DNA from 4 places in the Streptomyces sp. NPDC031225 genome. Region 2 is predicted to be linked to each of the others. Evidence: riboswitches for the same ligand, from Rfam matches in the RefSeq annotation. Region 2 holds a riboswitch; each other region holds the start of a gene.

Region 1 (5,115 bases), on a different contig from region 2:
CGCCATGACCCGACCGACCGCGCGTTACGTCCTGCCCGAGTTCCATGAGCGCACCAGTTCCGGGCACAAGACGACGGATCCGTACTCGAAGCTCCTGGAGGAGCGGATCGTCTTCCTCGGGACGCGGATCGACGACACCTCGGCGAACGATCTGATGGCGCAGTTCATGTACCTCGAGTACCAGGACCCGGACCGGGACATCGCGCTGTACATCAACTCCCCCGGCGGCTCGTTCAGCGCGATGTCGGCGATCTACGACACGATGCAGTACGTCAGCTGCGACGTGGAGACGACGTGCCTCGGACAGGCCGGCTCCTTCGCGGCGGTGCTGCTGGCGGCGGGCACCCCGGGCAAGCGTTCCGTGCTGCCGGGCGCGCGGGTGGTCATCCACCAGCCGGCGCTGAACGAACCGGTGCACGGACAGGCCAGTGACCTTGCCATCCAGGCCGACGAACTGCTCCGTGTGCGGGACCGCCTGGAGGAGATGCTGGTCCGGCACACCGGGCGCAGCGCCGAGCAGGTGAGCGCGGACATCGAGCGGGACAAGATCCTGGACGCGCAGGGCGCGCTGGACCACGGCCTCGCGGACGCGATCGTCCCGAGCCGCAAGGCGTCCCGCACCACGCCGGGCGCGAGGTGAGCCGCGGATGCTGCCGGATCTTCCACCGCTGCCCGCCCTCACGCGCGCCGAGGGCGAGCTGATCGACCGTTATCTCGACGTGGTCGACCTGCTGGGCCGGATCAATCCCGCACGGCACGAGGACACCTACGGCGGACTGCGCGCGGCGCAGGCGCTGGTGAGCAGGGCGACGGAGTTGCGCGACGCGCTCGCGCTGATGCACCGCCGGGGCGAGCACGAGATGCACGCCGCGACGCTGGCGCGGGCCCTGCGAGTCCTGGACGGCGAGCGGCGATCGGCGCGGGTCACCGTCCCGCCCGGCCCCGACAGCTGACGCGTCCGCAGCGGCCCGGGCGCCCCGGGGTTCTGACGGGACGTCCGGAGCGCGGTTGAAACGGACCAGACGGCGTACCCCCTATTGGAGGAGGAGCGGCTCCTTTTTCACGACCGGAAAGGTCGCGCAACATGTGTAGCCCCTGAGCGGAATGAGGACTTCCTGTGCTGGTCCGGGGGTCCTTGGGCCCCTCGACATCCTTCGATCGCTCACATGTCCACCAGAACGAGTGAGTGGTGAGTAACGCCACAAACCCCCGGTTCTGTTGGGTTTTTCGCACTTCTTTGCGCCAAGATCCCTGTCTGACGACAAGCCCCCGCCGCAGCGGCGGGGCGATCCGGGCGGACGCCGAGTCCTGCCGCCGCCCGGATGACCGGTCGACAGAGGTGCATCGGCAGGAGTGGAGGACCCAAGCACGACGGGTCGCCGGAACGGTCACGCCATGACCGGGCCGAGCAGCCCTTGGGGTGAAGCCGCGTCAGCGGCCGGGCAACTTTGTCAGCCCGAATCCGACAGGTCATCCTTCACAGGCGGCTGACGAAGGGTTGCGCATGTCTGCGCTCAATCGTGTTCCGTCGCTGATGGTCCGAGCCGGTACGGCTTCGGCACTGACACTCGCCGCTGTGGGCGGCTCTGTCGTGATCCCGGGCGTCGCCGCCGACGCCGCGGCCGCCACGCCGGCGACGAAGGCACTCAAGGTCGCGGCCTCCAAGAAGGGCTCGCCGTACAGGTACGGCGCCACGGGGCCGTCCCGCTTCGACTGCTCAGGGCTCACGCTGTACTCGTTCAAGAAGGCGGGCAAGAAGCTCCCGCGCACGGCGGCCCAGCAGTACAACAAGACCCGGCACATCTCCGCGGGCAGCCGCAAAGCCGGTGACCTGGTGTTCTTCCACTCGGGTTCGAACGTCTACCACGTCGGTCTCTACGCCGGGAAGGGGAAGATCTGGCACGCCCCCAAGACCGGGGACGTGGTGAGGCTGCAGAAGATCTGGACGAAGAGCGTCTGGTACGGCCGGGTCAAGTAGCACCCCCGAGGGGGTGACGGCGCCCTGACCGGACGTCATCCCCTCGGGTCTCCCGGGACGCGTGGCACAGGCCCAGGTGGACACCCGCACTGCCATGGCCGGCCACCGCCCGTGCACCGCCCGCAACGAGACCCCGCTGGAGCGCGCCGACCGCAACTTCGGCGAGCTGCTCCAGGAACTGCGCGTCACCCAGACCGGGGTGCAGATCCTCTTCGCCTTCCTGCTGACCCTGGCCCTCACCCAGCGCTTCCCGTCGCTGGACGCCTTCCAGCGCGCCACCTACGTCGTCACCCTGCTGCTCGCGGTGCTCGCCGCGGCCCTCTTCACCGCGCCGGCCGCCCTGCACCGCTCGCTCTTCCAACGGGGCGCCAGGGCCCGCATCGTGCAGGTCTCCTCCCGGCTCGCCACGGTCGGCATGGGCGTTCTGGTGCCGGCGTTCACCGGGTCGGTGCTGCTCGTCGTGGACGTGACGACCGGCCGGGCCGGCGGTGTGGCCGCGGGTACGGCGACCCTGCTGGTGTGTCCGGGCCTGTGGTGGCTGCTCCCCCGACTGGTGTGGCGGGCGGGGCGCGCCGCGGATCACGGGACGGACACCCCGCACGCGGTTCCTCGGCCGCCGGACCGCGTGCGGCTCAGGCCGCGAGCCACGGCCCGGCCGGGAGCGGCACCCCGGGAACCGTCGGCGCGCCTGCGGTGACCCTCTGCTCAGCAGGGTGCCGGACCGCCCGACTCGGGCAGGGGACATACCGTCGGTGCGGATGGCACCCCGGGACACACGCCGGTGCCGGCAACGGTGGCGCTGACGGCGGCCGCCGCGGGGAGGACGCAGTCGCCGGAGGGTACGCGCCGCGCCGTACGCCCTCGGTCGCCCACCGGGCCTACGGGGCAGAGACGTGGCCGTGGCTTACGGCTCCTGCTGCCCGGCCGCCGTGACCGGCTGCGCCGGCACCGTCCACGGGAGTTCGATCGAGACGGTTTTTCCGCCCTCCCGGGTGGGCCTGACTCTGAGCTTGCCGCCGTACTCTGCGGCGAGCCAGCGGATGATCACCATCCCCCGTCCGTTATCCTGCTGGACCGCTGCCGGAAGACGCTTGGGGAAGCGGGGGTGGCTGTCGGTGACCCCGATACGCAGGTGTTCGTCACGGTCCAGCTCGATGTCCACCGTGAAGGTGGGTGACTGACCGAAGGTGTGCTGTACGGCGTTGGTGGCGAGTTCGGAGACGATGAGCCGGACGGTCTCGGCGACGTCGGTGACCGGTGGCAGCCCCCACTCCGCGAGTGTGCTCAGGACATAGGTGCGGGCCGCGGAGACCGAAGCGGGTTCGCTCGGCAGAGTGACGGATGCTTCCAGGTGGTCTGCCATGGCGACGTCGTCCCTTTCCCACAGGACCGGAGTCCGACACAGTGCGGATGGTTCGAGTACGGTCCCGGACTGGTGGTTCATCGTCAGAGTGCCATTACCGAGGCGCCGACGGGTGCTGATCCACCAAGATATGCATATATCTGTCGCTCGAAGCGGTGAACTCTGCGACGCGAGACCGTATTTGGGCGGCTCGTAGGGAGTAAGGAGCAGCGCCATGCAGCACGGTCCTGCGGTGCGCCGCCGGAAACTGGGTGCCGAACTGCGTGCGTTACGCACGAACGCGGCGCTCACCAGCGGTGAGGCGGCCCGGCTCGTGGGCTGGCACCAGTCGAAGGTGAGCCGGATCGAGACCGGCGCCAGCGGGGTGAAACCGGCCGATGTGCGGTTACTCCTGGATGCCTACGGCGTGCTGGACACGGATCTGCGGGAGCTGCTCCTGGTGCTGGCGGGCTCCGACGAGGGCGGCGGCCGGCACCACTGGTGGCATGCGTACCGAGGTGTCCTGCCGCCGACCTACCGGGACTTCATCAGTCTGGAGTCCCAGGCGAGCGCGATGCGCACCCTGGAGACCTCGGTCGTGCCCGGACTGCTCCAGACGCCCGAGTACGCCCGCGCGGTGACCTGGGCCTCGGTCGGCGGCCTCGACGACGAGCGTCTCGACGCGCTGGTCGAGGTCCGGCTGGCCCGGCAGGACGTGCTGCGCGGTGAGCCACCCCTGGAGCTCAGTGCCGTCCTGGACGAGGCCGTGCTGCGGCGGGAGGTGGGCGGCCCCGAGGTGATGGCCCGGCAGCTGAAGAGACTTGTGGAGGCGGCCCAGCTGCCTCAAGTGCGACTACAGGTACTGCCGTTCACGGCCGGGGCGCATGTGGGTATCACCGGGCCTTTCGTAATCTTCTCATTTTCGCGCACATCTGATCTGGATGTGGTTGTTCTCGACCACTTGACGAGTAGCCTCTACCTCGAGCGGAAAGAAGACCTCCAGGCCTACACCGAGGCCTTCAACACCCTTCAGTTCCACGCCCTTTCGCCCGAGGACTCGTTGGATTACATCGCCGGGATAGGTGACGGCGCGTAAGGAGGCACCAATGTCAGCACTGCCTCGGTACGTATCTGCCAGTACGGAACTGCCCGAAGTGCGGTGGCTGCGCAGCAGCTACAGCACCGGAGCGAACAACTGTGTCGAGACCGCGAAGCCGTCGTCCGGGCCATGGGCCGGGCTGCTCGCCGTGCGGGACTCCAAGAACCCGGACGGACCCGCGCTGCTCTTCTCCCCCGAGAGCTGGGCGGGTTTCACGGCCGCGTTCTGACCGTTTCAGTCCGTCCGGCGCACGGCCGTGTCACGCCGACTCATGGTCGTGTTCCGCCGATCACACGCACAGCGCGTTCGATCTGCGCCTCGGAGAGGTCCGCGCGGGCGGTCAGCCTGAGCCGTGAGATGCCGTCGGGCACGGAAGGGGGCCGGAAGCAGCCCACGAAGAGCCCGGCGGCACGGCAGTCGGCCGCCCACTGAACGGCCTCCTCCGGAGAAGGCGCGCGCACCGAGACCACCGCGGCGTCCGGACGTACCGCTTCCAGACCCGCGGCGGTCAGGCGTGCGTGCAGTGCGGTGGCCACCTCACGCGCGCGTGCGGCCCGCTCGGGCTCACGGCCGAGCAGCCGCAGGGCCGCGAGGGCGGCTCCCGCCGCCGCGGGCGCCAGTCCGGTGTCGAAGATGAACGTCCGTGCCGCGTTGACCAGATGTTCGATGACCCGTGCGGGGCCGAGCACGGCACCG
Region 2 (5,115 bases):
AGCAGTGTCACGGCTATCGACAGGCCCGCGCGGTCCTTGCCGGCCGCGCAGTGCATGAGGGCGGGCACGCTGTCCTCGGCGAGGGAGCGCAGCACCTGGGAGTGCTCCGCGGTGCGCTCCTTGATGATCTTGCGATAGGCGGTGATCATCCGGTGGGCGCCCTTGCCGTCGCTGAGGATCTCGCGCAACTGGTCGAGCTCGCCGTCGCGGACCATCTTCCAGAACTCGACGCCGTCGGCCGGGTCGCTCAGCGGGAGGTTCACATTGCGCACCCCCGCCAGCTCGACGTCCATGCCCTCCAGCTTCTGGTCCGCGGCGTTGCGGAAGTCGAAGACCGTGTGCAGGCCGAGGGAGGACAGGAACGCGGCGTCGTCCTCCGTGGCGTGTGCGAGGTGACCGCTGCGGAACAGCACTCCGTACCGCACCCGACGTCCGTCCACCGTCGGCATTCCGCCCACATCACGGAAGTTGCGGACACCGGCCAGTTCGGGTTCGGTCGACGGGATCTGCTGCGTCACGGGGTTCCTCCCAGCCGGTCGCCGCCGGCGCTGCTCGTCGACGGGCACGCTCCCGACCATACGACATGTGTTCCTGGGGCAATCAGTTGTCCACAACCCCGGCAATGAGTTGTCCACAGGCGTTGCAGCCGGGCTCACGGCCGATGATGATGTTGGTGCCTGAGCACACCTGATGGCACCTGTTCGAATCTGTGAGGGGCATGATGCTGGAGATCGCCGAGAACGGCCGTACGTGGATTCTTTCCGGGCCGGCCAGCAGTTACGCCCTGCACCTCACCGCCGAGGACGAGCTGCTGCACCTGCACTGGGGTCCGAGGATCGCGCTCGCCGACGCCGAGGCCCTCGCCGTTCGGCCCCTGCCGGAGTACTGGCCCTTCGAGTCGCCGCTGGACGGACGCGAGGAGTACCCGGTCGAAGGCGGCCCCCGTTTCACCCGCCCCGCCCTGTCCGTGCGCACGGACGAGCGGCGCGGCACCGAGTGGAGCTTCGAGGCGTACGACACAGAGGGCGACGAACTGCGGCTGCGGTTCCGGGACGCCGGGCTGACCGTGACCCTGCACTACCGGATGCGCCACGACGTCCTGGAGCGCTGGGTGACCCTGGTCAACCAGGGCCCGGCACCGGTCGAGCTGCTGCGCGCCGACTCCGCCACCTGGACCCTGCCCGACCGCGAGGACGGCTGGCGGCTCTCCCAGCTGCACGGCCGCTGGGCCGCCGAGTCCCAGCTCACCCAGACCCCCCTCACCTACGGCGAGAAGGTCATCGGCAGCCGCCGCGGCCACACCGGGCACCAGCACCTGCCGTGGGTCGCCCTCGACACCGACGCGACCGAGGAACGCGGAGAGGTCTACGGCTGTGCCCTCGGCTGGTCCGGGTCCTGGCGTATCGCGGTGGCCCAACTCGCCGACACGCGCGTGCAGATCACCGGCGGCGCCGGCTACGACGACTCGGGACTGCTGAGCCTGGCGGCCGGGGAGTCCTTCACCACCCCCGTCTTCGCCGGCCTCTGGAGCGACGGCGGCTTCGGCGGCGCGAGCCGGGCCTGGCACGCCTACCAGCGGGCGTACGTCATCCCGGACGCGGACCAGGACCGGCCGGTCCTGTTCAACTCGTGGGAGGCCACGAACTTCGACATCTCCGAGGAGCAGCAGGGCACCCTCGCCAGGCGGGCCGCGGCGATCGGCGTCGAGCTGTTCGTGGTCGACGACGGCTGGTTCGGCGCCCGCACCAGTGACCGGGCCGGGCTCGGCGACTGGGCGCCCAACCCCGACCGCTTCCCCGCCGGCCTCAAGCCGCTCGGCGACTACGTGCGGGCGCTCGGCATGCAGTTCGGCATCTGGGTCGAGCCGGAGATGGTCAACCCGGACAGCGAGCTGTACCGCGCCCATCCGGACTGGGTGCAGTACCAGACGGGGCGAAAGCAGACGGAGTTCCGTAATCAGCTCGTACTGAACCTCGCGCGTGAGGACGTCCAGGAGTACCTGTGGGAGCAGCTGGACACACTGCTCTCCTCGGCCCCGGTCGACTATGTGAAGTGGGACTTCAACCGCTGCTTCACCGACGCGGGCTGGCCGGGCGACCCGTACCCGCAGCGTCTGTGGGTCGACCATGTGCGCGGCTTCTACGCACTGTTGGACCGGCTGCGGGAGGCTCACCCCGGGGTTGCCTTCGAGTCCTGCTCGGGTGGCGGCGGCCGGATCGACCTCGGGGTGCTGAGCCGCACCGACCAGGTGTGGACCTCCGACAACACCGACCCGCTCGACCGGCTCGTCATCCAGCACGGGTTCAGTCAGATCCACCCCGCGCGGGTGATGGCCGCCTGGGTCACGGACAGCCCCAACACCCAGCTCAACGGCCGGGTGAGCTCTCTTCGGTTCCGGTTCGTGAGCGCGATGGCCGGGGTGCTCGGCGTCGGCGGAGACCTTGAGGAGTGGACCGAGGAGGAGCTCGCCGAGGCCCGGCGGTGGGTGGATCTCTACAAGGAGATCCGGCCCGTGGTGCAGCGCGGCGACCTCTACCGGCTGCGGCCTCCGCGGGGCGGAGCGAGTGCCGTGCAGTACGTCCTCGGGGACGAGGCCGTCGTCCTCGCCTGGCTCCAGGCGCAGCAGTACGGCGAGCCCGTACCGGCGTTGCGGCTGCGCGGACTCGACCCGGCGGCATCGTATGAATGCCCTGAAACGGGCGAAGTGCACCGAGGGGCCGTATTGCTGCATCACGGACTTTCCACCGGTTTGCGTGGTGACCTCGATGCGACGGTTATCCGACTCCGCCGCATCTAGGGCTTCTGTCCGAATTGATGGATTCCTTCCAACTCCTTCCGGGGTGTGAGTTCCTGTGAATTCATGACGTGAGGAGCGTCATATCCGTGACGGTGTGTCGCTCGTCATGTTCACGTAATTCTTATGGTTTTCAAGGGGATTCGGGCCGGGTATCGGGCTTCCGATTCACGCAGGGTGACTGCTTATTCCCGTAAGCGATCAACAGAAACGCATTCACAGGGAACCACTCACTTGTCCCTTTGCGTCCTGCTCGCTTACGTTCACCTCCGATCCGGTCGGACGCCTAATCCTGCCGCCGAACGGATTCCGCACACACTCACCCGTACACGGCAGGAGCGGGGGACCCACAGGCAGTACCGCCTGTTCCGGTCTCCGGAACAGGCTTGGGGTCAAGTCGCGCCTCGGCGCGGCCGGACATCTCCAGTCCGCACCCGACAGCTCACCTCGCAGGCGCCGGAGAGGAATTCACCATGCCCGCGAAGGGTAAGCACCGCCGTCCGAAGCCCCAGCGCTTCACCCGCTCGATAGCCGTCGCCGGAACCGGGGGTGCCGCACTCGCCCTCCCGCTCATGGGGGCCACCGGTGCCCACGCCGCCACCTCGCAGTCGGTGTCGGAAAAGGCCGTTCAGTCGCTTCCGGTGACGCAGAAGGCCGTTGAGAAGACCGCCGAAAAGGCGGCCGCGAAGAAGAAGGCCGCGACCGTGCGCACCTATTCGGTGCGGACCGGTGACTATCTCTCGAAGATCGCCGACGAGCAGAACGTCACCGGCGGCTGGAAGAAGCTATACGCCGACAACCGCCAGGCGGTCGGCGACGACCCCTCGCTCATCCACCCCGGTCTCAAGCTCTCGATCGGCAAGAGGAGCGTGACGAGCACGGCGAAGACCGGCTCCTCCGCCTCCTCTTCCTCGGCCTCCTCGAAGGCCGAGAAGTCCGCGTCGAAGTCGTCGAACGCGACGGCCGCCACCCAGAGCTCCGACACCACCGGCTCCAGCGGCTACACCCTGCCGGTGACGGGTGCCACCATCGGTACCGGTTACCGCGTGGCGGGCGCCATGTGGTCCAGCGGTTACCACACCGGCGTCGACTTCGTCGTCCCGACCGGAACCTCGCTGAAGGCCGTGGCCGCGGGCACGGTCGTCTCCGCCGGCTGGGGCGGCGCCTACGGCAACCAGGTCGTCATCAAGCTGAACGACGGTTACTACGCCCAGTACGCCCACCTGTCCCAGCTCTCCGTCTCGGCCGGCCAGACCGTGACCGAGGGTCAGCAGATCGGCCTCTCCGGCGCGACCGGCAACGTCACCGGCCCGCACCTGCACTTCGAGATCCGCACCACGCCGGACTACGGCTCGGACGTGGACCCGGTCTCCTACCTCCGCTCGAAGGGCGTCGCCGTCGGCTGACGCCCCCCTGTGCCACCGAAGGCCGGACCCCGATCCCCGGGTCCGGCCTTCGGTGTTCCCTGCTGAGTGTCCTTGCGCGTTCATGATCACTTCATTGCGGTCGTGTGGCAGACGTGCTCGGAGCGTCGACAGGTGAGGGAGGGTGGGGACAGAGTGAACTCCGTAGCTGTGCAAGCGCTTTCTAAGGCCTTCGGAGGTCACAGTGTCCGGCGTCGACCGACGCACCGTGTTCAAGGGCGCCGCAGCTGCGGCAGCCCTCACCCAGTTCTCCTGGGCCGTGTCCCACGCCGCCACAGCGGCGGACGGCGACGCCACCGAACTCCACTGGCTGGAGGGTTCGGCCCCCGACGTCCACGCCGGTGCCACCTGGGGCGTGCCCTGGGCGCGTGGCACCCACCGCCCGGAGCAGCCGTTCCGGCTCGCGACCTCCGGCGGCGACGAGGTCCCGGTCCAGAGCTGGGTCACCGGCTACTGGCCAGACGGTTCGGTGAAGTGGACCGCGCACGCGATAGCGCCCGACGCGCCGAAGGCCGACCGTTACGTACTGAGCGCGGGCAGCCCGGCCGCCCCCGGGCACCGCGTCGAGGTGGGCCGGAGAGGCGGCCGTATCGAGGTGTCGACCGGCGTGATCACCGCCGTCTTCGAGACCAAGGGCTCCGACACCGTCGTGCGCAGCATCAGGCGCGGTACGACCGAGATCGCCAGGGACGGGCGGCTGGTCGCCCTGCGGCAGAAGTCCGTGCGTGAGGGCACGGACCTCGACGGTTTCGCGGGCCGGATCGAGAAGATCGCAGTCGAGCAGGAGGGGCCCGTCCGTGCCGTGATCCGGGTCGAGGGCCGGCACCGGCACGGCGGCCGGGCCTGGCTGCCCTTCGTGCTGCGGTTCGCGTTCTCCGCCGGCGCGGAATCCTTCCG
Region 3 (5,115 bases), on a different contig from region 2:
TCCCTCGTCCTTGGGCTTGATGACGAGCCGGTACGCGTCGCGCCCCGCGACCTGCGCGGTGCCCTCGACCGTCACCGACGTGGTCTTGTCGGCGGCCTTGAGGGCCTCCTCGGCGAGGTCCTTGGGTGTGGCCGGGAGCTCTTCCTTCTGCTTTCCGCCGCTCTCGGAAGCCGTGCTGTGGAAGACCGAGTTGGACTTGCTGTCGTAGCCCCAGACGTCCTTGCCGTCGTGGATGAGGCTGTACTCGGCGGCGTCCTCCAGAAGGGAGACCTTCTGCTTGTTCTCGCCGTCGGCCGCGACGCGCAGTGTGTGCGTGCCGGAGGCGAGCTCGGTGAGCTTGGTGGTCGGGTCGGCGGACGAGCCGTCGCCCGAGCCGGAGGAACCGGCGGCGGAGCCCAGCGAGCTCTCCAGACCCCCGAGGTCCGGCAGCCCCAGGTCCGTGGTGATCTTCACCGTGCCGGACAGCTGCTCCACGTCCGACGCGGCGATCTTCTCGACGAGTTGCTGAGCGCTGATCTTCGGCAGGTCGGGGTCGCCGGAGTCGGCGAGCGCCGGGACAAGCCCGATGGTCGCCGCCGCGATTCCCACCACCGTGGCCGGCACGACGTACCTCGCGGCCTTGCGGCGGCGTGCCGCGCGCAGTTCCTCGGCGTCGGCGTCGGTCGCGCTGTCGTCGGATTCGTACGGTGCCATGTGTGCCTTACCTCCGTCGTCGGCGGCGGCTGTCAACTCCCCCTGCGTCCACCCCGTAGCCGCCATTCTCACCCGAATCGGTGAGGAGTGGTGTTTTCCGTGGTGTCCATCTGACCAAATCGGCCATGCCCATGCGTCAACCCTCGGGGCCAACTCCGCGTACACCTGGGGGATGACACGACACGGCTGCGCCCCCTACGACCCGTAGGGGATGCCGCTCCAGGAGACCGTCGAGACCGTCAGCCGCGCGGGACCAGGCAGTCGGTACGGCGCTCACCGGACGGCGTGCCACGGCACGGCACGGCACGGCAGCCGACGATCGTGCCGGGTCGCCGGAGCCGACCAAGATGACGCCGTCGACGGCAGCCGGGACGCCGCGGGTGTACCGGCCACGGCCGCGACGTCGGCCGGGAGCGGGCGTACCCGCAGCCCCCGGGCCGGGTCCGCACCCGCAGATCCCACACGTGCCCTGCGTCACGCCGGACGGGTGCGGTCAGCCCGCGCGGTGGACCACCGCGTCGCACAGCTCCATCAGTGCCGCCCTCGCGTCGCACTCCCGCAGCGGGGCCAGCGCCGCGCGCGCGTCCTTCGCGTAGCGCACGGTGTCGCGGCGGGCCTGTTCCAGCGCGGGGTGGGCACGCAGCGCGGCCAGCGCCTCGGCGTGCCGGGCGTCGTCCGTGAGGTCGGAGTCGAGCAGCTCGCACAGGGCGATGTCGTCGGCCAGGCCGAGCCGGGCGGCCCGCTCGCGCAGCCGCAGCACCGGCATCGTGGGGATGCCCTCACGCAGGTCGGTGCCCGGGGTCTTGCCGGACTCGTGGGAGTCGGAGGCGATGTCCAGGACGTCGTCCGCGAGCTGGAAGGCGACGCCGAGGCGCTCGCCGTACTGGGTCAGGACGTCCACGACCGTCTCGTCGGCGCCGGACATCATCGCGCCGAAGCGGCACGCCACCGCGACCAGCGAGCCGGTCTTGCCGCCGAGCACGTCGAGGTAGTGCTCGACCGGGTCCCGCCCGTCCTGCGGCCCGGCCGTCTCCAGGATCTGGCCGGTGACCAGGCGCTCGAACGCCTCCGCCTGCACCCGGACCGCATCGGGCCCGAGGTCGGCCAGGATGTGCGAGGCCCGGGCGAACAGGAAGTCGCCGGTCAGTACGGCCACCGAGTTGCCCCAGCGGGTGTTGGCGCTTTCGACACCGCGGCGTACGGCGGCCTCGTCCATGACGTCGTCGTGGTAGAGCGTCGCGAGGTGGGTCAGTTCCACCACGACGGCCGACGGCACGACGCCCGGCGCATAGGGATCCCCGAACTGGGCGGCGAGCATCACGAGGAGCGGGCGGAAGCGCTTTCCACCGGCGCGCACCAGATGCTGGGCGGCCTCCGTGATGAAGGGGACCTCGCTCTTGGTGGCCTCGAGCAGTCCCTCCTCGACAGCCGTCATGCCGGCCTGGACATCGGCTTCCAGAGCCTGGTCCCGCACGCTCAGCCCGAACGGCCCGACGACGGTCACGAGGGGTCTCCTGTCTGCTGGTGTCGATTGGCGGTTACACGGAATGTCGATAGGTCGCTGCCATCACTCAAGTCAGCGTATCCGGTCACCTTTGGATCACCGATAGCGCCCGCCCTGTCCATGCCGGGCGGTATCGGATCACGGCCGGTATGTTTTTGATCATGCGAAAAGAATAGATATCTATCGATTTGTAGGGAATTAATCGTTGGTGTCCCGATCCGACCCGCCAGCCCCCTGCCGTCCGCCGACCACTGCCCGCAGGTCCGTGAGCGCTCCTCGTTCAACACGTGCCCTGCGCGACTCCACCCACGCGTGAGCGCGCGAGCTTCCTGCGACACCGCCCCGGGTCCACCGGACGTCACGGAGGTGGACCTCAGGAGCGGGCGGTTGACTACGAGTTGAGCCCACTTGACCGTTTCACCCCTCTTGCGCACGGGCGTGACTTGGCTCACTCGATCCGGCGGACCGTCAGGTATCCGGAATGCACCGATCCGCCTTTTCCAGTGCACCAGTTGAGGCTTGCTGTCGCAAAGGATCAAGCACCTCAAATGCCCCGTACCAAGGTCAATAGGCACGCCATGTGAATTCGCCACTTGTTCCGGACATGTGCTCTCGCATACGTTCCCGGCCTGTCGGGCGGACGCCGAATCCTGCCACCGCCCGTACATCCACCGAGAACCGCGGCAGGAGCGGGGGACCCAGGTAAGTCGCCGGATCGGGATGTCTTCGGACATACCGGCACGGCTCGGGGTGAAGTCATGCCTTTTGCGGGCGTGGCCGGGCAACTCCCCGCCCGAACCCGACAGCTCACCTCGCAGGCGAAGGAGAGGACTTCACCATGCCTGCTGCCGCTCAGCACCGCACCCCCCGCAAGAGCCGTCTCGTCCGCAAGCTCGCCGTACTCGGCACGGGAGCCGCCGTACTGGCACTCCCCCTCGTCGGCGCGACCAGCGCGTCCGCGGCCACCCCGACCGTGCAGACCGCGACCACACTCGGGTACGCCAACAACCTCGACGGCTGGATCCGGGCCTCCCTCGCCGTCATGGCGGAGCACGGGATCCCCGGCTCCTACAACGGCATCTACCGCAACGTCATCCGCGAGTCCTCCGGCAACCCCTGGGCCATCAACAACTGGGACTCCAACGCGGCCGCCGGCACCCCGTCCAAGGGCCTGCTCCAGGTGATCGACCCGACCTTCAACGCGTACCACGTGTCCAACACGCTGTGGGACCCGTACGACCCGGTCGCGAACATCACCGCGGCCTGCAACTACGCGGCCCAGCGGTACGGGTCGATCGACAACGTGTGGGGCGCGTACTAGGAACTACGCCTCACTGAACAGTCTTTCGAGGACGACGGCGACGCCGTCGTCCTCGTTCGACGAGGTCACCTCGTCGGCCACGGCCTTGAGTTCGGGGTGGGCGTTGGCCATCGCGACGCCGTGGGCCGCCCAGTCGAACATGGGGATGTCGTTGGGCATGTCCCCGAAGGCGATCGTCACCTCGGGCCCCAGGCCCAGGTGTTCGGCGGCCAGCGCGAGACCGGTCGCCTTGGTGATGCCGCATGGCTGGAGTTCGACGGTCCCGGGCCCCGACATGGTGACCGTGGCCAGCGAGCCCACCACCGAGCGCGCCGTCACCGCCAACTCGTCGTCGGACAGGTAGGGGTGGCGCAGCAGCACCTTGCTGATCGGCTCGCACCACAGGTCGTCGCGCCGATCGACCCGCACCGCGGGCAGCGTGGGGTGGGGCATCAGATACCCGGGCTCGATGAGCGTCAGCCCGTCCACGCCGTCCTGGTCCACGGCCGCGTACACCTGCCCGACCTCGGCCTCGATCTTCCCGAGGGCGGTCTCGGCCAGCTCCCGCTCCAGGGTCACCGACCACAGCAGACGGTCCGCGCCGGCGTCGTACACCTGCGCGCCCTGCCCGCACACCGCGAGCCCCGTACTGCCCAGGTCGTCGAGGAGCGGCCGCACTCTGGGCGCCGGCCGTCCCGTCACGACGAGATGCCGGGCCCCGCCCGCCGCCACCCGCGCGAGCGCGGCCAACGACCGGTCCGAGAGGGTGTCGTCGGCGCGGAGCAGCGTGCCGTCCAGGTCGGTGGCGACGAGTGAATATGCGGGGGAGGCGGCCATGATCAGAGAATACGGATGGTTGGCCCCTGCGACTCGACGCGAACCGGACGGCTGCTGCTTTCACATCCGTTGACGTGTGTTCCGGTTCCGGTTACGCCGAGTCCCGGATCACGAGTTCCGTCGGGAGGATCACCCCGGCCGTGTCCTCGCCGGCGATCTGGGCGAGGAGCATGCGGACCATCTCGGCGCTGATGCGGTCGAAGGGCTGGCGCATGGTGGTGAGGGCGGGGGCGATGGCGGTGGCCGCCGGGGAGTCGTCGAAGCCGCCGACAGCGATGTCACCGGGGACCGAGCGCCCGGACTGCTGAAGGACGCCCACGACCCCCAGGGCCATGAGGTCGGACGCGACGAACACGGCGTCCATGTCGGGTGCTTGGGCCAGCAGGCGCCGGGCCGCCCGCTCGCCGCCGCTGCGCCGGAAGTCGCCCTCGACGACGAGCGCCGGGTCGTAGGGCAGGCCAGCCTCGGCGAGCACGTCCCGGTAGCCGGCCAGCCGGTCGGGCCCGCCCGGCATGTCCAGGGGCCCGGTGACCATGCCGACGCGGCGCCGGCCGCCCTCGATCAGATGGCGGACCATCTCCTGCGCGCCGTCGCGGTCGGCGGCGGCCACGTAACTCACCTTGGAGCCGAGCCCTATCGGCTTGCCGCAGACCACCAACGGGATCCCGGCCTGGTGCAGTTCGGCGGCGACCGGGTCACCGCTGTGGTTGGAGAGCAGCAGGACGCCGTCGACGTGGCCCGACGTGATGTACCGGGTCAGCCGGCGCCGGTCGTCGTCGCT
Region 4 (5,115 bases), on a different contig from region 2:
GCATGACCCCGTCGTCGATCTGCTCCAGGACCGTCACCACATAGGGGGACCCGGCGTGCACGGCGAGCCGGACGCTGCCGTTGGCGAACTCGGTCACCCGGAGCGTCCGGCCGCCGGAGAGCGGGATGTCCCGCTTGCCGATCTCCGTCGGGTGCTCCTCGGCTGCGGTCATGGGCTCCTCCTCGTTTCCCGTGAGGGGCGCCACGGTACGCCCGGTCCACCCGGCCGTTCGGCCCAACCGGACCTGCGTCGCACCCCCCGGCGTCCGACCCTGGCCCCATGGCCCCACGACGCGCCCCCGCCCTGCTGCTCGCGCCCCTGCTCGCCGCCCTGCTCGTCTCCTGCGGCACCGCCGGCACCCACACCCGCACGATGGCCCGCGCCCTGCCCCCGGACGCGGGCTTCACCCACCCCGGTGTGCTCGTCAGCGAGGCGCAGCTGGACGCCGTACGGGAGAGGGTCACGGCGGGGAAGCAGCCGTGGCTGTCGGCGTATCTGGCCATGCGGGACAGCAAGTACGGGTCGTACAAGTACCGGCCCGAGCCGTACGCGAGTGTGGACTGCCCCGGCGGTGACCACGCCGACCGGCCCGCGCACGGGTGCGTGGAGGAGCGGCAGGACGCCATCGCCGCCTACACGCAGGCCCTGCTGTTCAGCGTCACCGGCAAGCAGCAGCACGCCGTGAAGGCCAGGGAGATCATGGACGCCTGGTCGGCGACGATGAGGCGGCACACGGAGGAGGACTCCGGGCTGCAGACCGGCTGGGCCGGCTCCACCTGGGCCCGGGCCGCCGAGATCATCCGGTACGCCGACAGGGCGGGGTGGCCCGCCGACCGCGTCCGGCGGTTCGAGCACATGCTGCGGACCGCCTACCTGCCGACCGTCACCCAGAAGGTCCCCGACTACAACGGCAACTGGGACCTGGTGATGACCGACGCCGCCATCGGCATGGCCGTCTTCCTGAACGACCACAAGGCCTTCGACCACGCCCTGGAGCGGTTCCGCGAGCGCGTACCGGCGTACTTCTATCTGGAGAAGGACGGCAAGGTCCCGCTCACCCCGCGGGGTTCCACCGTCAACACCCCGCAGAAGCTGACCGCTTACTGGTTCAAGCAGACGACCTTCAAGGACGGGATCTCGCAGGAGACCTGCCGCAACTTCAAGCACGTCGGGTACTCCCTCGCCGCCACCGCGCACGTCGCCGAGACCGCCTGGCACCAGGGCGTCGACCTGTACGGCGAGGTCGAGGACCGGCTCAGGGCCGCGCTCGCCCTCCACGCCCGCTACCAGGCCGGCGAGGCCGCGCCCGCCTGGCTGTGCGGCGGGAAGGTGGACCGGACCATGGGCCCGGACCTGGAGGTCGCCCTCAACCACCTGGAGAACCGGCTCGGCGTCCCCGTCCCGGCCGCGCACAGGCTCGCGGTGAAGACCCGGCCCGCCGGCACCGACGCTCTCTTCGTCTCCTGGGAGACCCTCACCCACGCCGGGAACCCCGGCCGCTGAGACACCTCTGGCGCGAAGCACCCCGCGGATGGCGTACAGTAGTGAACACAACGGCGCGGGGTGGAGCAGCTCGGTAGCTCGCTGGGCTCATAACCCAGAGGTCGCAGGTTCAAATCCTGTCCCCGCTACTGAAGACTCAGGGCCGGATTCCAGTTCACTGGAATCCGGCCCTGAGTGTTTTCCCGGCCCACCCCGTCTCGCCGAGTGCCTGTGCAGCGGCCCGTGCGACTGACGTGGTGTAACTCGTTGTGAGCAGTCGAGCGCCCTCCGCGCCGAACTGACATGCCGTCACTACCTGTGAGTTGTCTGAGGCGAGGTCAACTCGCCCGTTTTTCGCCGGTCATGGGCCGTAAGTCCTGCGGGATTTCGTTAATGATCAAGGGGAACGGCTTGGAATCGGGCCCCCGGGTCTATTAACGTTCGATAACGCAGCGCGGTCGTCCCAGCCGTCACAAGAGACGGCTCCGTGCTCACGCGCCGAATTCCGCTAGGAAACCGGGGAACCACCAACTTGGGGTGAATCGCTCGTATTTCGCCGTGGCAGCACGGCGGTTTACGCGCGTAGGAGACCTTCCTGCTCCGAACCCGTCAGCTAACCCGGTAGGCGAGAAGGAAGGAAAGGAGCACGCCCACGTGGCGTCCAACCCGCCTGCCCCCGAGGCGCCTTACGTCCCGAGCGACACCCTCGTATACGGCGGCTACCGTGCCGACGACGAGGCGCTGCTCGGTGAGTGGAACCCGACCGCGGAGTCCCTCGCTCCGGTACGCGGCCGGCATCGCGTCGCCAAGCAGCGCGGCGGCGGGTTCGCCCGCAGCTCCACGGTTCTGGGCGTCGGCGTCATAGCCGCCGTCAGCGCCGGCGGAATGGCCAGCGCCAACACCGGCAAGCCGCCGGTCTCCATCTCCATGCCCGACCTGCCCTCCGTGGGCTCGCTCATCTCGGACGGCTCCGGCTCCTCCGCGGACGACACGAGCGCCTTCAGCAGTGTCGTCACCGCCTCCGTGGCGACCACCAAGGGCACCTCGACCTCGGACGCCGGTGAGGTGCTGCGCTCGCGCATCCTGGCCCAGGCCGAGACGCAGCAGGACCAGATCGACGTCAAGGCCGCCAAGGCCGTCGCGGACGCCGCCCAGAAGGAAGCGGACGCGGTCGCCGCCAAGGCGGAGAAGGAGGCCCAGGCGAAGGCCACCGCCGCCAAGAAGAAGGCGGAGGAAGAGGCCGCGAAGAAGGCCGAGACCGCGCGTCTGGCCGAGCTCGCCAAGCAGTTCACGCTGCCGACCTCCTCGTACACCATTACCGGGACCTTCGGTCAGGCCGGTTCCCTGTGGTCCTCCGGTTACCACACGGGCCTCGACTTCGCCGCGCCCACGGGCACGCTGATCAAGGCGATCCACAGCGGCACCGTCACGGAGGCCGGCTGGGCCGGCTCCTACGGCTACCGCACGATCCTCACCCTCGACGACGGCACCGAGCTCTGGTTCTGCCACCAGTCCTCGATCAGCGTCAGCGTCGGCCAGAAGGTCGGCACCGGTGACGTCATCGGCCGCGTGGGCGCCACCGGCAACGTGACCGGCGCGCACCTGCACCTGGAGGTCCACCCCGGCGGTGCGGCCACCGGGATCGACCCGATGTCGTGGCTGCGGAGCAAGGGGCTCAACCCCTGAGGTTTACGGCGATTTTGCGGCCGTAGCGGAAGAACAGGGTCCGGTGCTTGCGTTGATGAGGGACATGACTTCTCTTCGCAAGCTCGGCTCCTCCGACCTCGAGGTCTTCCCGCTCTCCCTCGGCGGCAACGTGTTCGGCTGGACCGCCGACGAGGCCGCGTCCTTCGCCGTCCTCGACGCGTACACCGCCGCGGGCGGCAACTTCCTCGACACCGCGGACGCCTACTCGGCGTGGGTCGACGGCAACTCCGGCGGTGAGTCCGAGACCATCATCGGCAGGTGGATCGCGGCCCGCGGCAACCGCGACGACGTCCTCATCGCCACGAAGGTCAGCCAGCACCCCGAGTTCCCCGGCCTGTCCGCGACGAACATCAAGGCTGCGGCCGAGGCTTCGCTGCAGCGCCTGGGCACCGACCACATCGACCTGTACTACACCCACTTCGACAAGCCGGAGATCCCCGTCGAGGAGATCATCGGCGCGCTGGACGAACTGGTGACGGCGGGCAAGGTGCGGGCCATCGGGGCCTCCAACATCTCCGCCGAGCGGCTCTCGGAGTCCCTCGCCTTCTCCGACCGCGAGGGCCTGGCCCGGTACGTGGCCGTCCAGCCCCACTACAACCTGGTCTCGCGCGACACCTACGAGGGTGAACTCCAGGCCGTCGCCGAGCAGGAGGGCCTCTCCGCCGTCCCGTACTTCGCGCTCGCCTCCGGCTTCCTCACCGGCAAGTACCGTCCCGGTGCCACGGTCGACAGCGCCCGTGCCAGGGCCGGCGCCGGCAAGCACCTCGACACCGAGCGCGGCCAGAAGGTCCTCGCGGCGCTCGACGAGATCGCCGAGTCCCACGGGGCCCCGGTCGCCACGGTCGCCCTCGCCTGGCTCGCCTCCCAGCCGACGGTCGCGGCGCCGATCGCGTCCGCCCGCACGGTGGAGCAGCTGCCGGCGCTGGTCGGGGTGGCGGACCTGGTGCTGACCGAGGCGGAGCTGACGCGCTTGACGCAGGCGTCGGCCTGACCTGCCACGGAGGGGCCGCGCGGCCCTACGTCCGGTACGGGTTGTACGCGGGATACGGCGCCGCCGGATAGTGGACCGGCGGGGCCATCCGGAACGGCTGGACGGTCTGGGCCGGCTGCGCCGGATACCCGTACACCCCGTACACCGGCCAGGGCGGCGCGGCCACCGGGACCGGCGGTGCCGTCATGCGTGCCGCGTGGTCCAGCGCGGGCCGCGCCACGTCCCGGCGCCGCCACAGCTCGTGCAGCAACTCCCGTTCCCGTACGACGAAGTCGGCGTTCGCCCGCCCGAGCCGCCCCCGGTGCCGCAGAAAGGCCAGCGAGGTGGCGTACGCCTCGTACTGCGCGACCGCCCGCGCCGCGGGCCGCCCGCCGGACTGCCGCCGCGCGTACTCCCGAGCCACCCGCCGCGCCCGCATCGACCCGAGCACATACGGCTCGGTCGGGGCCAGCCAGCCGGCGACGGCGTACGCGGGCAGCTCCTCCCGCACGGTCTTCAGCTCCCGCTGCCGCGTCCAGATGACCAGCCAGGTCAGCAGCCCGAACGCCGGCACCATGAACATCGCGTACACCGCGAAGAACCCGTACTCGCCGAACGTCGACGAGCCGTTCCAGGTCGCGTGCATGCCCATCGCGAGCAGCAGCCCGGACAGCGGGACGAGCACCCGCCGGATGTGCTGGCGCTCCGCCGAGAGCGCGGAGATGCCGAAGCCGATGCCGGTGAGCACGGTGAAGAGGGGGTGCGCGAACGGCGACATGACCACGCGTACGAAGAAGGTCGCGGCGGTGACGGAGGCGATGCCGCGGTCGCCGCTGAGCTGGTCGGTACCGAAAGCGGTGCCGAGGTAGAGGATGTTCTCGGTGAACGCGAACCCGGTCGCGGTGACCCCGGCGATCACCACCCCGTCGACGATCCCGGTGAAGTCCCGTCTGCGG

The links. A riboswitch is a leader RNA that binds a small molecule or an ion and turns the genes downstream of it on or off. The one in region 2 is predicted to bind cyclic di-AMP.
Region 1: linked by a shared signal. The riboswitch ahead of ACZ48Z_RS27575 (C40 family peptidase) and the one ahead of ACZ48Z_RS11355 (M23 family metallopeptidase) in region 2 are both predicted to bind cyclic di-AMP.
Region 3: linked by a shared signal. The riboswitch ahead of ACZ48Z_RS04675 (transglycosylase SLT domain-containing protein) and the one ahead of ACZ48Z_RS11355 (M23 family metallopeptidase) in region 2 are both predicted to bind cyclic di-AMP.
Region 4: linked by a shared signal. The riboswitch ahead of ACZ48Z_RS36460 (M23 family metallopeptidase) and the one ahead of ACZ48Z_RS11355 (M23 family metallopeptidase) in region 2 are both predicted to bind cyclic di-AMP.

The regions. Positions count from the first base shown of each region.
Region 1 covers NZ_JBVIHJ010000017.1:120,143-125,257, reverse strand. Annotated here, with positions in the region: gene ACZ48Z_RS27585 (ATP-dependent Clp protease proteolytic subunit) at 5-640, shown strand; gene ACZ48Z_RS27580 (hypothetical protein) at 648-953, shown strand; cyclic di-AMP (ydaO/yuaA leader) riboswitch at 1,331-1,501, shown strand; gene ACZ48Z_RS27575 (C40 family peptidase) at 1,505-1,978, shown strand; gene ACZ48Z_RS27570 (DUF6328 family protein) at 2,073-2,675, shown strand; gene ACZ48Z_RS27565 (ATP-binding protein) at 2,883-3,341, opposite strand; gene ACZ48Z_RS27560 (helix-turn-helix domain-containing protein) at 3,556-4,416, shown strand; gene ACZ48Z_RS27555 (DUF397 domain-containing protein) at 4,427-4,648, shown strand; gene ACZ48Z_RS27550 (8-amino-7-oxononanoate synthase) at 4,689-5,115, opposite strand, start outside.
Region 2 covers NZ_JBVIHJ010000005.1:372,804-377,918, reverse strand. Annotated here, with positions in the region: gene ACZ48Z_RS11365 (tyrosine-protein phosphatase) at 1-518, opposite strand, end outside; gene ACZ48Z_RS11360 (alpha-galactosidase) at 722-2,797, shown strand; cyclic di-AMP (ydaO/yuaA leader) riboswitch at 3,101-3,265, shown strand; gene ACZ48Z_RS11355 (M23 family metallopeptidase) at 3,268-4,200, shown strand; gene ACZ48Z_RS11350 (exo-rhamnogalacturonan lyase family protein) at 4,403-5,115, shown strand, end outside.
Region 3 covers NZ_JBVIHJ010000002.1:389,209-394,323, forward strand. Annotated here, with positions in the region: gene ACZ48Z_RS04665 (LolA family protein) at 1-693, opposite strand, end outside; gene ACZ48Z_RS04670 (polyprenyl synthetase family protein) at 1,187-2,197, opposite strand; cyclic di-AMP (ydaO/yuaA leader) riboswitch at 2,857-3,033, shown strand; gene ACZ48Z_RS04675 (transglycosylase SLT domain-containing protein) at 3,036-3,518, shown strand; gene ACZ48Z_RS04680 (HAD family hydrolase) at 3,522-4,334, opposite strand; gene ACZ48Z_RS04685 (LacI family DNA-binding transcriptional regulator) at 4,426-5,115, opposite strand, start outside.
Region 4 covers NZ_JBVIHJ010000028.1:20,024-25,138, reverse strand. Annotated here, with positions in the region: gene ACZ48Z_RS36475 (hypothetical protein) at 1-172, opposite strand, end outside; gene ACZ48Z_RS36470 (alginate lyase family protein) at 280-1,503, shown strand; tRNA gene ACZ48Z_RS36465 (tRNA-Met) at 1,558-1,631, shown strand; cyclic di-AMP (ydaO/yuaA leader) riboswitch at 1,969-2,125, shown strand; gene ACZ48Z_RS36460 (M23 family metallopeptidase) at 2,137-3,168, shown strand; gene ACZ48Z_RS36455 (aldo/keto reductase) at 3,233-4,180, shown strand; gene ACZ48Z_RS36450 (PrsW family intramembrane metalloprotease) at 4,206-5,115, opposite strand, start outside.